One region of the Pelovirga sp. genome, then DNA from elsewhere that is predicted to be linked to it. Evidence: riboswitches for the same ligand, from Rfam matches in the RefSeq annotation. Region 1 holds a riboswitch; the other holds the start of a gene.
What was found. A riboswitch is a leader RNA that binds a small molecule or an ion and turns the genes downstream of it on or off. The one in region 1 is predicted to bind S-adenosylmethionine.
Positions count from the first base shown of each region.

Region 1 (7,437 bases):
AGGGACTGTCCCTGCGTTTCGCTGTCAAAATAGATAGCCTGCTGGTGGATCAGATCGATCACGCCGACAAAATGTTCTTCGCTGCCGATGGGCAGTTGCAGCAGCACCGGACGGGCATGGAGTTTGTGCTGCAGGGCGGCGAGGACCTGTTCGTGGTCGGCACCGATGCGATCCATTTTGTTGATCAGGCAGATGCGCGGTACCTGATAGCGGTCGGCCTGGCGCCACACCGATTCACTCTGCGGCTGAACGCCTTCAACCGCGCTGAAGACGGCAACGGCCCCGTCAAGGACGCGCAGGGAGCGTTCTACCTCGATGGTGAAATCGATATGGCCGGGGGTGTCGATCAGGTTAAAGGTAAAATTGTTCCACTGGCAGCGGGTGGCGGTCGCGGTGATGGTGATGCCGCGCTGTTGCTCCTGCTCCATCCAGTCCATGACCGCCATGCCATCGTGGACTTCACCCATCTTATGGATTTCGCCGGTATAAAACAGAATACGCTCGGAAACCGTTGTTTTGCCGGCATCGATATGGGAAATAATACCGAAATTGCGGATCTGTTCAAGTTGTGGACGAATCATGCGTCACCTTTGATGCTTTCGCAAAAAGTATCCGGTTAGCCGGCTAAGCAAAAAGCGCCAAATGCAAGGCGCGTGTTTGTTGAGCAATGAGGCGTACTTACGTACGTCGAAGCAGCGAAATAAACGCAGCAACGCGGCAGTTGGTGAGTTTTTGCGACGCCATCACCTTTGGCGGTTTAAAAATGGCATTGCAGGCGTTGCAGGGTTTCCGGGTCGACATTGTTGTCTTTGGCATAGCGCGTTTCGATCTCCTCGATCTGGAAATAGTCGAGCCCGCTGTTGCTGAAAAAGTCTTCACGCAAGGCCTGGTTCGCGGTGGCAATGATGTCCGGCAGGAGTTGCTGCAGATAGAGATGTTCCATCTGCAAATCGTGAATAATTTTCAGGAACAGCTGTTGATTCAGCCGGATGCTGAACATGCTGGTGCTGTGGAGCTCGTTGTTTAGTGCTTCGTAGAGCACATCCTGATCCTGATTGCTGAAGATATCGATCGGGTTTGCTTTCAGCCAGTCACGGGCAGCAGCCAGGATGCTGCGAACCTGTTGTTCTTCGCCACTGATATAGTGTAATTCTTCATGGAGTTTTTTGGGGCGCATGCTCCCGGCCGCAACGGCACTGATCCCCTGCTTCAGCCGGGACAGTTTGAGCCGTCCGAAATGCCCCAGATAGCGGTTTTTTTTCTGATCGTTTAAAAACAGCTGTTCAAACAGGCCGGCGGCAATCTTGTTGAATTGCCGGTACCTGTGGAGCAGCTGAAGAATGATGAATTCGCCCGGAAGATGATTGTCGAGAAACAGGATCCGGTTAATGGCTGTGGTTGTTGTGTCAAGGTCGTCCAGCAGGTGGTAAAGGTAGTTAAAGCAGTGCGATCCCTTGATTGCTGAGCGGTATTCCTCGATTAAGCGGTCAACGCTGTTATCGTGCCGGTCGTGGGCCTGACTGCGGCAGAGAAGAAGTTGGGCCATCTGACCATTGTCGAGGGGCTGCCGCGCCGGCAGCTGGTTCAGGAAATGGCGAGTGGTGCTGAGGTAATGCGGTTCGGGTGAAGCTGAATACAGCCTGCCGGCAGAGCAGCGATCCAGGGTCGACAGCAGTATTTCGGGGATCTCGCAGCGCAGGGCCATGGTCTTGATGCGGGATAGCTGTTGCTGCTGGGCGCTGGAGATGCGCCCCTGATTGGCGCAGCTGAGCAGGAGTTTGCGATAGCTGTCGGCAATCCGATAGTTGTCGCGATGGCGATAGATGACATCGAGACGGATCCGCTCCCGTTGGCGGGGAGGGATGTCGAGGTTTTCCGCCAGTTCGTCCAGCGCTTTGCTGCGGATGGCGGCCATGTCCCGTTGTGGGTAGTACAGGTTGCGGTTTTCCTGTTGATAGTGGCGGTTGTGCGCGTGGCTCAGGCGCACCAGGTAAAGGGAACATTCGGGTGGTAACAGGGCCAGGATTCGGCTGGCCAGCCGGGAGTCCTCACATTGTCCGGGCTCCGGCAGGCGCTTGAGGGTTTTACCGAGCAGCCGCAGCAGGGTCTCCTGGCGCGCTCTGACGCTGTCGCCGTCCAGACCATGAAGAAAGAAGAAATAATTATGGATAGCGTGCCCTTGATGGAAAACTTCGTTGTAATCCAGGGTGGTTTGATTGTAATCAGTGAATGTCAGCCGGCCGTTGTCATTGATTGCGGCACCCGGAATGGTGAGTCGATTAACCACCCCGTCCCTGGTCAGATCGGCAGCGGGTAATTCATCGCCAAACATGTACTCGCACAGGGTTGCCCCTGTGCCGCGCCGGCTGATCCGGTCAGGGGTCAGGACCAGCTCGTTGCCGGGGGAAAAAAAACGGACCTTCCGGTCTTCAATGGCGTAAAAGTGGTGATGGTCGAGCCGGCATCCGACCGCCGTAGCATAATATTCGACCCGGGAATTGATGTATCCGTGCAGGCGCAGTTCAGTTTTCATGGCTGGGTTCGTATGGGTGGTTCAGGGGTACGGCAAAGGAAAAGCGCTGGCTGTCGTAGGCAAGGTTGATACCCTGCGGTAATTCGGTATCGTGACGGGGGTGGTCGACATCATGGCTCAAATGGGTCAACAGGGTCTGTTTTGCCCCGATCGATTGGGCTATGGCAACCGCTTCGGGAATGTTAAAATGGGTCGGGTGGGACCTGAAACGCAGTCCATCCAGAATCAGCAACTCCAGATTTTCCAGCAGGGCCAGGGAGTCAGCGGGGATAGCGTTGCAGTCGGTCAGGTAGGCGACCGGGCCGCAGCGGTAGCCGGTGGTCATCTGCGCACCGTGCTGCAGGGGGATGGGGATAATCTCCAGACCAAACAGCGTCATCGGCCCGTTAAGGGGATGCAGCGTGAGTCTGGGAACATACCCCGGCGGCTGATCCTGATTAAAGATATAGCTGAAGTTGTTGCGCAGGCCGGTCAGGGTTGCAGGGTCGGCATACAGGGGAATGGGCTCTGCCCCCGGCCTGTTGAAGCCACGCAGGTCATCGATGCCGTGCACGTGGTCAGCGTGGTAGTGGGTATACAGGACAGCGTCAATGTGGCGAATGTCTTCGCGCAGGGCCTGTTGACGCAGATCGGTAGAGGTGTCGATGAGCAGATTGTGGCCGGCGTAGGTAAGCAGGGCGCTGCAACGGGTACGCTGGTTGCGGGTGTCGCGGGAGCGACAGACCTCACAGCGGCAGCCGACCACCGGTATTCCGCTGCTGGTTCCCGAACCGAGTACGACAATTGTCAGGGTCGTTGACGGCATTGGTGTTTTGTCCCTGATATCAAGAAAGAAGGCAATTTGTCAGGCATTTGGCCAATTAATCTAGCACTTTGATTCAGTATTGCACAAGGACTGATTGGCGATGACCAGTGACCAGTGACCAGTGACCAGTGACCAGTGACCAGTGACCAGTGACCAGTGACCAGTGACCAGTGAACAGTGACCAGTGACCAGTGACCAGTGAACAGTGAACAGTGAACAGTGAACAGTGACCAGTGAACAGTGAACAGTGACCAGTGAACAGTGAACAGTGAACAGTGAACAGTGACCGGTGATTGCTGCGGAGGTGTGGTGAAAAAAGAAGAAGCAGAGATGAATAAGCTGTGTCGCAGCTGCATCCGCACCTGCAGACAGCCGGAAGCGATGTTATTGCTCTCTTGTCCGCGCTATAAAAAGCGGCCATTTGAAGCGCAAGATGTCCGGTTTAAGCAGGTTGAATTGTTTGATGACAAGTGAATATCAGTCGATCCGGTCAAGGAAATTTTTGAGCAGCGGAATGAACTTCTCCGGCTCAACGAGGAAGGAATCGTGACCGTAGTCGGATGGGATACAGTGGTATTCGACCGGTTTGTGTTGGCGCCGCAATTCGTTGACGACTTCTTCGGTCTGTTGCGGGGGGTAAAGCCAGTCGGAGGTGAATGCAAACCACAGGGACGGACAGCAAAGATGGCTTAATGCCTCATGAAGTGAATCAAAGTTCCAGGCGATATCGTAAAGGTCGAGGGCCTTTGCCAGGTAGAGAAACGAGTTGGTGTCAAATTTGTCAACAAAGGTGCCGCCGTTGTAATTAAGATAGCGTTCAATCTCGAATTGACCGAAAAAATCGAACATCCCGTCGCGCACGGAAAAGCGTCGATCAAACTTCAGCCACATCGAAGCATCAGACAAAAAGGAGATATGGCCAACCGCGCGTGCCAGAGCGAGGCCATCGCCGGGGGGGTGTTCGATGGGGTAGTTGCCTTTTTTCCACAGGGGATCGTTGTAGATGGCCTGCCGCGCCAGGGCGTTAAGGGCGATGGCCATCGGGGAGGTGCGGCCGGTACCGGCAATGGGGACAATGGAGCGCACCAGGTCGGGGTAGTGAATCCCCCATTCGACCGCCTGCATAGCGCCCATGGAGCCGCCGATGACGGTTTTAATACTGCTGACACCGAGCTGATCGAGGAACAGTTTCTGGGCGCGTACCATGTCGCGTACCATCAGTACCGGAAATTTAAGGCGGTAAGGTTTGTCGCTGCGCGGGTTGATGCTGGCCGGGCCGGTCGAGCCTTTGCAGGAGCCGATGGTATTGCTGCAGATGACAAAATAGCGGTCGGTATCCAGCACTTTGCCGGGACCGATCATATTGTCCCACCAGCCCGGTTTGCGATCTTCCGGGGTGTTATAGCCGGCGGCGTGGGCGTCACCGGTCCAGGCATGGGCGGCAAGAATGACATTCGACGCATCGCGGTTCAGGGTGCCGTAGGTTTCATAGGCGATGGTCAAGGGGCCGAGCAGACGTCCACTCTCGAGGCGTAACTCGGTGTTGATTTCTGCGTATTTGGTTGTTACCAGGCCGACGCTCTGTTCCAATGAAGCATCCCTTTTGTTAGTTAGTGCCCATCCGCAAACTCCGAGGGCTAAGCGGCAAGTTTCTGATTGGTAAAACCGGCAACAAAAAAAGCCCTCCAGTTATGGGAGGGCCTTTCATGATAGCGGGAATCCGTATCGTCAGGCGCCGTCCCCATCTGTCCCGGCGGGCTTGCCGTCTGCCGGGCAGGAATTGGCACCATCTGGTTCACTGCGAACCCGGTTGCCGTGGTTTCATCGGGCCTACTCCCTCCACCACTCGGGATAAAGACGTGCATCTCTTTATTGTTTCAAGGCTTTATTGTTTCAAGGACTCTAGCGTACCGTAACTTCGCTTGTCAATCGTTGCCGGCGTCGCAAAAAGTCCGCCCTACGGCGTTACGGCGTTTTTTCAGGACCTTGACATACTCTATGTATGCCTGCGCCCCTGAAAAACCACCAGGCCTTGTAGGACGAAATTTTTGCTTAGCCATCCTATGGCTTTTTGCGAGTGCATCAATTGTTGCCGGCGTCGCAAAAAGGTTCCCGGGGGTGATTCACTGCTTGTCAAGCGCTGCGAGTTTTTCCTCCTGACGACGGACGATATCAGCGATACTGTAGCGCAATAAGACGTTGGCGAGTTCCTGTTGTGCCTCTTCCCAGACTTCATGAGCGGCACAGAAGATATCACGGGAGCAGAATTCCGAATCGATCAGGCAGTGGTTGAGTTTGAGGTCCCCTTCCTGGGTTTGAAAAATATCGAGCAGGGTGATATGTTGCGGATCTTTCGCCAATAAAAATCCGCCGCCGACGCCACGCTGGGAACTGACCAGGCCGCTTTTGATCATTGGTTGCAGGATTTTGGTTAAAAAGGCGGGGGATACGCCCTGGGTCCGGCAAATATCCTTTTTCAGAACCACCTGGTTGCGGGGTTGCTGCGCCAGGTAGATGATGGTTCTGATGGCATATTCCGTTGCGCGTGTAATGACCACTCGATGATCCTCCCAAAAAAAGATCCATGGATTTGTGTATGGTTGTTTTTTTGTCTAGGGACTACTGCTATAATTACCCGATTACTGTTGTTGCTGTAAAGAAACTTAACCTTAATAATTGAGGTATCTGTTCAGCACCGGGTCGGGAATCCTATGTCAAGGGACCCTTTTCGTCATCCATGACCGCTTGTTGTCGCCGTCCATAGCGACAAACACCCTTGCCACAGGAACCCCGACCCGGCGCAAGGATAGAGCTGAATATTTACTAATTAAGTTTACTATCGTGATTGTAACCCACTCTCGTGTGCCTGTCATCGGTCGATTTGCTCCCAGCCCTACCGGCCCCCTCCATTTCGGCACCCTGGTGGCTGCGGTAGCCAGTTATCTGCCGGCTCGCCGAAGCGGTGGTCAGTGGTTGCTGCGGATTGAAGATCTCGACCCGCCACGGGTTGTTGCCGGGTCCGCCGCTGCGCTGCTGCTGTTGCTCGAAGAATTGGGTTTTGAGTGGGATGGCCCGGTCGCTTACCAAAGCACGCGGTTTGAGCGTTATCAAAACATTCTCGAGGAGTTGCGCTATCGGCAATTGGTGTTTGATTGCGGCTGCAGTCGCCGTGAGATTCTCGCCAGTGCTCCACATCCCGGTGAGGAAGGCCCGATCTATCCGGGGACCTGCCGCGAAGGGGTGCGAGGTAACCGGCGTGAACGCTCAGTCCGTCTGCGGGTTGAGGATCGCGACATTCACTTTGTTGATGGCATCCAGGGAGAACAACGCCAGAATCTGGAGCGTGAGGTGGGCGATTTTGTCCTGTATCGCGCCGATGGTGTTTTTGCCTACCAGCTGGCAGTGGTGATCGATGACATGGATGCCGGGGTGACCCAGGTGGTTCGCGGCGCTGACCTGCTGTTTTCGACGCCGCGCCAGATCCGGCTCTATCGTTGTCTCGGGGCTGAGCCGCCGGCCTATTATCATCACCCTCTGGTGCTGGGTGCTGACGGGCAAAAACTGAGTAAACGTGACGGTGATTATACCCTGATCAACCAGGTCAATGGTGCCGTTCAGTTGTGGCGGGCTCTCGATTTTCTTGGTCAGACCCCGCCGCCGGAACTGGTCGATGCAACACCACAGGAGGTTTTGGGCTGGGGGCTTGAGAACTTTTCCATTGACTGTATCGGGCGGGAAAATCGGCCACTGCATTTCTGATTGGCTTTGTTTTTCGGCAGAATGAGGTTATTCTTTGCTGTGAGGGAAGGTCCACGATCCTGCGGCAAGGTTTCAGCTGATGGCGTTGCAAAAACTCACCAACTGCTACGTTGCTGCCATTGCCTCACTGCTTCGACGTACGTAAGTACGCCTCATTGTTCAATAATGGCGCGCCTTGCATTAGGCGCTTTTTGCGTAGCCATCTAACCGGATGGTTCTTCGAAAGTATCATGATTTACTGGAGTTTAGAATTTCGTGAGTGGAGAATGAAATGAAAAGAATGTTTTTTGTAATAGTTGCCCTGTTGTTCCTTGGTGCCTGCAGCAGCGGGTCCTACAAT
Region 1 is NZ_JCBCBS010000198.1:86-7,522, reverse strand. It holds gene fusA (elongation factor G) at 1-581, opposite strand, end outside; gene AC6F7T_RS12655 (TIGR04442 family protein) at 758-2,533, opposite strand; gene AC6F7T_RS12650 (GPMC system MBL fold metallohydrolase) at 2,523-3,338, opposite strand; gene AC6F7T_RS12645 (hypothetical protein) at 3,648-3,812, shown strand; gene metX (homoserine O-acetyltransferase MetX) at 3,816-4,928, opposite strand; SAM riboswitch class I at 5,077-5,196, opposite strand; gene AC6F7T_RS12635 (Rrf2 family transcriptional regulator) at 5,462-5,896, opposite strand; gene gluQRS (tRNA glutamyl-Q(34) synthetase GluQRS) at 6,177-7,097, shown strand; partial or broken gene AC6F7T_RS12625 (lipoprotein) at 7,369-7,437, shown strand, end outside.

Region 2 (7,437 bases), on a different contig from region 1:
CAGCTTTCTGACCGATCTGGGCAAGCCGGAAGACCTCGGCAAAATATCAGGTTTCGGCTGGGCCCTTGGTTATGTCGGTGGCCTGCTGGCGACGGCGGTCGCCCTGCTGTTTCTCGGCGAAGTCAGTATAGAGAATTTTGCGCGGATCCGCTGGGTTGGCCCTTTCGCTGGTGTTTTTTTTCTGCTGGCGGCGATCCCCACCTTCATCTGGCTTAAAGAGCGCGGACGTGGACGCCGGCTTGCCAATCTGCGTCAATATCTGTTCCTGGGATTTCGCCGGGTAGGACGAACCTGTGTGCAGTTAAAACAGTTGCGCGACCTGGCGGTGTTGTTTATGTCGATCTTTTTCGCCATGTGCGGCATCTACATTATTATCGCGTTTACCTTTATTTATGGCGCACAGGTCATTGGTTGGGATGAGACGGTACGAGTACTGATGTTTGTTATCGTGCAGATTACCGCCACCCTGGGTGCCCTTGGTTTCGGGTTGATGCAGGATCGCATCGGGGCCAAGATTACCTATGCCATGACACTATTGTTATGGGTTCTTGCCATTATCCTGATCTACCTGACCCCGAATCTGGCAGACTGGGCTGTTATACAGTTCGGCTGGAACTGGCAGGCGCAGTATGTTTTTCTCGCTGTTGGCTGTATAGCCGGCACCTGCCTGGGTTCAACCCAGTCTGCCGGTCGTGCTCTGGTGGGGCTTTTGTCTCCGCGCGACCAGGCGGCTGAGCTGTTTGGCTTCTGGGGGGTATTCAGCAAGGCGGCGGCGATCGTCGGGCTGGTCGGTATAGGCCTGCTGCAGGTGGCCTTTGGCCTGCAAGCCGCTATCCTTTTTTGCGGATTGTTGTTTGCGGCGGCTTTTATCGTTGTCCTGGCATTGAACGAGGAGCGGGGCAGGGCACAAGCTGTTCGATCAGCGAAATGATTTGCCCCCCCCCCTTGTGTGATTGCGCCAGTAAAGGGATTGAAACAGTCAGAGCGAATTTGTTAATCGCCTTGCCGATTGTGACACGGCCTATGAATCTTACACCGGCGCGATTCTGCGTCCCGCGCAGCTCAAACTGGAATGCGTTGTGGACGGTCCCCTTTGCGACATGGCCGAAGAGTTTATTGCTAACGCCTGGGCTGCCATTAAGGCCTGATGTAACTATTCACTGCTGTCCTTGCGCAGGGTCGGGGTTCCTGTGGCAAGGGTGTTTGTCGCCATGGATGGCGACCACAAGCGGTCATGGCTGACCCAACGGGAAACAATCGCGTCCCTTGACATAGGATCCGAGGAGCCGGTGCTGAACAGATACCGCCTGATTTTTTTTCTTTTCCCTTTAGCAGCACCGATGCCTATCTGCTAGACTTCCCAACAGAACACATCTGTTTTTTTTGTTTCCACCTGAGCAATGATCCTATTCGCCTTGGTAGGCGTGGGTGTCGTTGACAGCGCGGAGTTTCTCATATGACCTATGATCAGGGTCTGTTGTTTGCTATCGCCATCACCACCGTTGTGTTCTTTCTGTGGGGGCGCTGGCGTCATGATGTGGTCGCTCTCGGCGCCCTGCTGGCGTGTGTCTTTGCTGGCCTGGTTCCGTCAGGAGACGCCTTTGCCGGTGTCGGCCATCCGGCGGTCATCACCGTCGCCTGCGTGTTGATCCTAAGCTCCGGATTGCAAAGCACCGGCGCGGTAGATGCCCTGGTGCAGCGGGTCATGCCCAAAACCGGTGGAATATTGTTGAGTCTTATCGCACTGGTCGGTCTGGGTGCCCTGTTGTCGGCGTTTATGAACAATGTCGGTGCCATGGCGCTGCTCATGCCGATTGCTGTGCAGGTCGCCAAAAAACATGGGTTGCCGGCAGGCAAGGTGCTGATGCCCCTCGCTTTTGGCACCATTCTCGGTGGCATGATGACCCTGATCGGTACTCCCCCGAACATGATCGTTTCCGGTTTCCGTGCGGATATCGGCAGCGGCCACTTTGGCATGTTCTCCTTTTTGCCGGTGGGTGGGGTTGTCGCCGCTGCCGGTGTGCTGTTCCTCCTGCTTGTCGGCTGGCGTCTGGTGCCGGGACGCGAAGCAGCGGGAGCCGCCGGCTTTGAAACCGGGAACTACCTGACTGAAGCGCGGGTTTTAGACAAAGGAAAAGCGGTTGGTAAAAACCTGCGCGAAATTGAAGAAGCTCTTGGGGACGTTGATGCCCAGGTGGTTGGTCTGGTCCGCAATGAACTGCGTATTACTGCTCCCAATCCCACGCGCGCTGTTAAAGCTGACGATATATTGATTATTGAGGCGGATCCGGATGCCTTATCGGCCGCTTTGACCGCTCTGGATTTGACCCTTGAAGAACAAGTCCCGCTGACAGTTGCTGAGGATAATCAGGAAGAAAGCCCTGCTGACACAACAGCAACAGTTTATGACAGCAAGGAGTCCGATCATGAGGGCTCAAAGGATACCACGGATAAGCAGGTTGATATTCAGGAGCTTGTTGTCATGCCGGGTACTTCTCTGATTGGCCGGACCGCCAGTAATATCCGTCTGCGTAGCCAATATGGCATCAACTTGCTGGCTATTTCCAGACAGGGCAAACGCTCGATCAAGAGACTGCGCATCACACCGATTCACGCCGGAGATGTGCTGCTGATGCAGGGGAACCCAAGTTCCCTTGCCGGCTTTGCCTCGACCTTTGGCTGTGTTCCCCTAGCGCAGCGGTCCATCAGCCTTCCCGATAAACGCCACGCGCTGCTGGCATCGGTGATTATGGCGTTGGCGATTGGTGCCGCAGCATTGGGCCTGGCTCCTGCTGCCATCAGTTTTGCGACCGGAGTTCTGGTTTTTACGCTGCTGCGCATTGTACCGGCTAGAAAGGTCTATGAAAGTGTTGACTGGTCGATCATCGTGCTGCTTGGTGCCCTTATCCCTGTCGCCGGCGCCATGGCAACCACCGGCGCGGCAGACATGCTGGCCCGAACCCTTCTGGAAAACGTCGCTCAAGGACAGCCGATCCTGGCGCTGGCAATGATTCTGGTATTGACTATGACCCTGTCGGATTTTATGAATAATGCTGCTACCGCTGCTGTCATGTGTCCACTGGCCATCAGTCTGGCGATGGAGTTGCAGGTCAATCCGGACAGTTTTTTGATGGCGGTTGCGATTGGCGCCTCCTGCGCCTTTCTGACACCCATCGGTCATCAGAACAATACCTTGATTCTCGGCCCTGGAGGGTTTCGCTTTGGGGATTACTGGCGACTGGGATTGCCAATGGAAATACTGGTTGTTGGCGTCAGTCTGCCTGGCCTGCTCTGGGTATGGCCCCTCTAGCAAGCGTAACCACAGCAATGCAATGTAGAATAAATAATTTTTTCTTGACACAAAGAATAGTGTTTACTATTGTGTTTGTCATAGGTGATGTTTATTTCTTTTGTCGCTATTCGGTCTCGAAGTAGAAATCGTATCGACATAAAACCCTGTAAAACCCTGGGAGAACAAGATGAGCCAAATCTACACAGACAATTCCCTGAGTATTGGTGGCACCCCGCTTGTACGCCTTAACCGTATTGTCCCCGGCAAAGCCACCGTCTATGCCAAGATCGAGGGGCGCAATCCGGCCTATAGCGTCAAATGCCGAATCGGCGCCTCAATGATCTGGGATGCCGAAAAGAGTGGAAAGTTGCGACCGGGTTGTGAAATTGTTGAGCCGACCAGTGGCAATACCGGTATTGCCCTGGCCTTTGTCGCTGCTGCGCGGGGAATTCCTGTTACCCTGACCATGCCGGAAACCATGAGTCTCGAACGCCGCAAGGTGCTCAGGGCTTTTGGTGCCAATCTGGTGTTGACTCCCGGCAATAAGGGGATGGGGGGAGCAATTGCGGCGGCGGAAGAAATGGCGGCAAGTGATCCCGACAAATATGTTTTACTGCACCAGTTCAAAAATCCAGCCAATCCGGCGATTCACGAACAGACTACCGGACCGGAGATCTGGGAAGCGACCGGTGGTAAGGTTGATATCTTTGTTGCCGGGGTGGGAACCGGTGGTACTATTACTGGTGTCTCGCGCTATTTCAAAAAAACCCGTGGCCAGATGTTGCACTCGGTTGCGGTCGAGCCGACCGATAGTCCGGTTATTACGCAACAACTGGCCGGCCAAAGCCTGCAGCCGGGACCCCACAAGATCCAGGGAATCGGTGCCGGTTTTATTCCCGATACCCTAGATCTGGATATGGTTGACCAGGTTGAGCAGGTCAGCAATGAAGAGGCCATTGACTACGCCCAGCGCCTGGCCCGGGAAGAAGGAATTCTCGCCGGAATTTCCTGCGGGGCGGCGGTTGCTGCTGCGGCCAGGTTAGCCGCTCTGCCGGAATCGGAGGGTAAAACCATCGTGGTGATTCTGCCCGATTCGGGTGAGCGCTATCTGTCGAGTGTTCTATTTGAAGGCATTGTATAAATTGCTGGTATTTGTTCAGCACCGACTCTTCGGATCTTATGTCAAGGGACGCGATTGTTTCCCGTTGGGTCATCCCTGACCGCTTGTTGTCGCCGTCCATGGCGACAAACACCCTTGCCACAGGAACCCCGGCCCTGCGCAAGGACAGCAGTGAATAGTTACAATTGTTGTAACGCCTGTCGGTGGTTTGACCCCGGCAACATCTCATCAAGAGTGGTGGAGGGACAGGCCCTGAGAAACCACAGCAACCGGTTTGTTACCAGCGAACGGTGGGTGCTAAATCCTGCCCTGACGCCTGTCAGGGGAAGATGAGAAAGTGACCCGGTTTCGCGCTTTGATAGAAGGGACCCTTTCTCAAGATTAGAGAAGGGGTCTTTTTGCGCAAAGGAGTGTAAGCATGAGTAGTCAGCTTAATTTTTCGGCGCTCAGCCGTACCGTTCAGATCGGAACCGGTGTCGATGAGGGAACCGGAGCCGTGAGCTTTCCGATTTACCCTAGTGCCACCTATCGCCACCCGGGGGTCGGCCAAAGTACCGGCTATGATTATACCCGTTCAGGCAATCCAACACGTGCGGTGCTGGAAGAAGCGCTGGCAGACCTTGAGGGCGGGGCACGTGGGTTGGCCTTTTCGTCGGGAATGGCGTCCCTGACGACCCTGTTTTTGCATTTTTCCGCAGGTGATCATCTGATCGTTTCTGAGGATCTTTACGGCGGTACCTACCGGGTGCTGGATCAGGTGTTTGGCAAATTTGGCCTGCAGGTCAGCTATGTCGATACCACGGTGGTGGCGGCAGTGGCAGCAGCACTACGGCCGGAGACCAAGGCGCTGCTGGTAGAGAGCCCGGGTAATCCGCTGCTGGGCATCGCCGATCTGGCAGCGCTGGGAACCCTGTGTCGTGAGCGCAAACTGTTATTTGTCGTCGACAACACCTTTCTGACCCCGGTGTTGCAACGCCCTTTTGACTATGGTGCCGATATAGTCGTCCATTCGGCGACCAAGTATCTGGGTGGCCACAGCGACCTCTGTGCCGGGGTGCTGGTTGCCCGTACCCCGGAGCTGGGCGAACGCCTTTATTTTCTTCAAAATTCTACCGGGGCGGTGTTGCCTCCCCAGGATTGCTGGTTGTTGATGCGCTCTCTCAAAACCCTGCATCTGCGGCTGGAGCGCCATTGTCGCAGCGCCGCTGTCGTTGCCGAATGGCTTGCCCGTCATCCCCGCGTGGCCAAGGTGTTTTATCCGGGGTTGCCTGACCATCCGGGCCATGCCCTGGCGGCTACACAAATGCACGGCTATGGCGGGATGCTGTCCTTCAGGGTCGACGATGCAGCGCTTGCTCGTCAGGTGTTGGAGCGGCTGCAATTGATTTCCTTTGCCGAAAGCCTTGGTGGGGTGGAAACCCTGATGACCCTGCCGGCGGTTCAGACCCATGCCGATATTCCCGCCGCGGATCGACAGCGACTGGGGATCGATGAGGCACTGCTGCGCCTGTCGGTAGGATTGGAAGACCCGCAGGATATTATTGCCGATCTGGAGCAGGCGTTGGCTAGCTGATGGGTTGTTAATGTGATATCAACCTATTTGTTTGATTGTTCACCTTGTGGGAGTATTAGATGACCCTATCTGACAAGCGCATTGCTACCTTACTGGTTCATCAGGGGCAGGATCGCGATCCGGCCACCGGTGCCTCAACCGTCCCCATCTATCAGGCTTCAACCTATCATCACCCCGGTGGTGTCGGGCAGGAATTTGATTACGCCCGCAGTGGCAACCCCAGTCGCCAACAGGTTGAAGAGGCGATTTCCCTGCTCGAGGGCGGGGTACGGGGTTTTGCCTTTGCCTCGGGAATGGCAGCCATCGGCAGCGCTCTGTCCCTGCTCGAAGTCGGCGATCACCTGATTGCACCGGACGATCTCTACGGCGGCAGCTATCGCTACCTGACGACGCAACTGCCGCGCCAGGGGATTGAGGTTAGCCTGGTCGATCAGTCAGATCGCGCCCAAGTGGCCGCAGCTATCCGTCCCACCACCCGGGCGCTGTTTCTGGAAACCCCCTCAAATCCCCTGTTCAAGATCACCGATCTGCGCGCCATGGTTGACCTGGCGCGTGAGCATCGCTTGCTGACTCTGCTCGACAATACCTTCATGACCCCACTGTTGCAGCGCCCCCTTGATCTGGGTATCGATGTGACGATCCATAGTGCCACCAAGTTTCTCGGCGGTCACAGCGATATCCTCGCTGGATTGGTCGCGGTTGGTGACAAGGAGATTGCCGGTCGGATCAAGCGTTTTCAAAATTCATTTGGTGCGGTACTCGGGCCGTTCGACAGTTTTCTGCTGTCACGCGGGATCAAGACCCTCAAGCTGCGCCTTGAAGCCTCTCAGGCCAATGCCCTGGAATTAGCGACGCGGCTGGTCCGGCATCCCTCGGTAGCGCGGGTCATCTATCCCGGTCTGGTCGATTTTGCCGGGCGTGAGCGCCATTTTTCCCAGGCCAGCGGTGCCGGTGCGGTGCTCTCCTTTGAATTGAAGAATGCCGCTGCAGTAACGCCCCTGCTCGAACGCGTGCGTCTGCCGATTGTTGCGCCCAGTTTGGGTGGGGTCGAAACGATTCTAACTCACTGCTGGAGCATGTCTCATGCAGCGATTCCGGCAGCGATTAAAGAACAGATGGGGATCAATCAAGGACTGCTACGCATTTCTGCCGGTATTGAAGATGTGGAGGATCTGTGGGAAGACCTGGAACAGGGTTTGCGCGGCTGCTGAAGCGACTGGGTGCCGGCGCCGGACTGCCGGCGCTAGAGATTGACTTTTTAAAGGAATATTAATAGCCTGGCCCCGATAGCTGGGTGTAGAATTACTCCGGTACCGGGATGGCGTTCATGCGAAAACTGGCAAACCTGTTTCTGATCCTCTTTGTCGCCTCAGCGGTTTCCGGTATTTTTTATGTGTTGGCGCAGCACTACGGGCTGCTTCCCTTTACCGCCCAGTTTCACCGCATTCTCTG
Region 2 is NZ_JCBCBS010000194.1:1,444-8,880, reverse strand. It holds gene AC6F7T_RS12105 (MFS transporter) at 1-931, shown strand, start outside; gene AC6F7T_RS12100 (SLC13 family permease) at 1,457-3,310, shown strand; gene cysK (cysteine synthase A) at 3,480-4,433, shown strand; SAM riboswitch class I at 4,635-4,748, shown strand; gene AC6F7T_RS12090 (aminotransferase class I/II-fold pyridoxal phosphate-dependent enzyme) at 4,831-5,985, shown strand; gene AC6F7T_RS12085 (PLP-dependent transferase) at 6,045-7,196, shown strand; gene AC6F7T_RS12080 (hypothetical protein) at 7,313-7,437, shown strand, end outside.
Region 2: linked by a shared signal. The riboswitch ahead of AC6F7T_RS12090 (aminotransferase class I/II-fold pyridoxal phosphate-dependent enzyme) and the one ahead of metX (homoserine O-acetyltransferase MetX) in region 1 are both predicted to bind S-adenosylmethionine.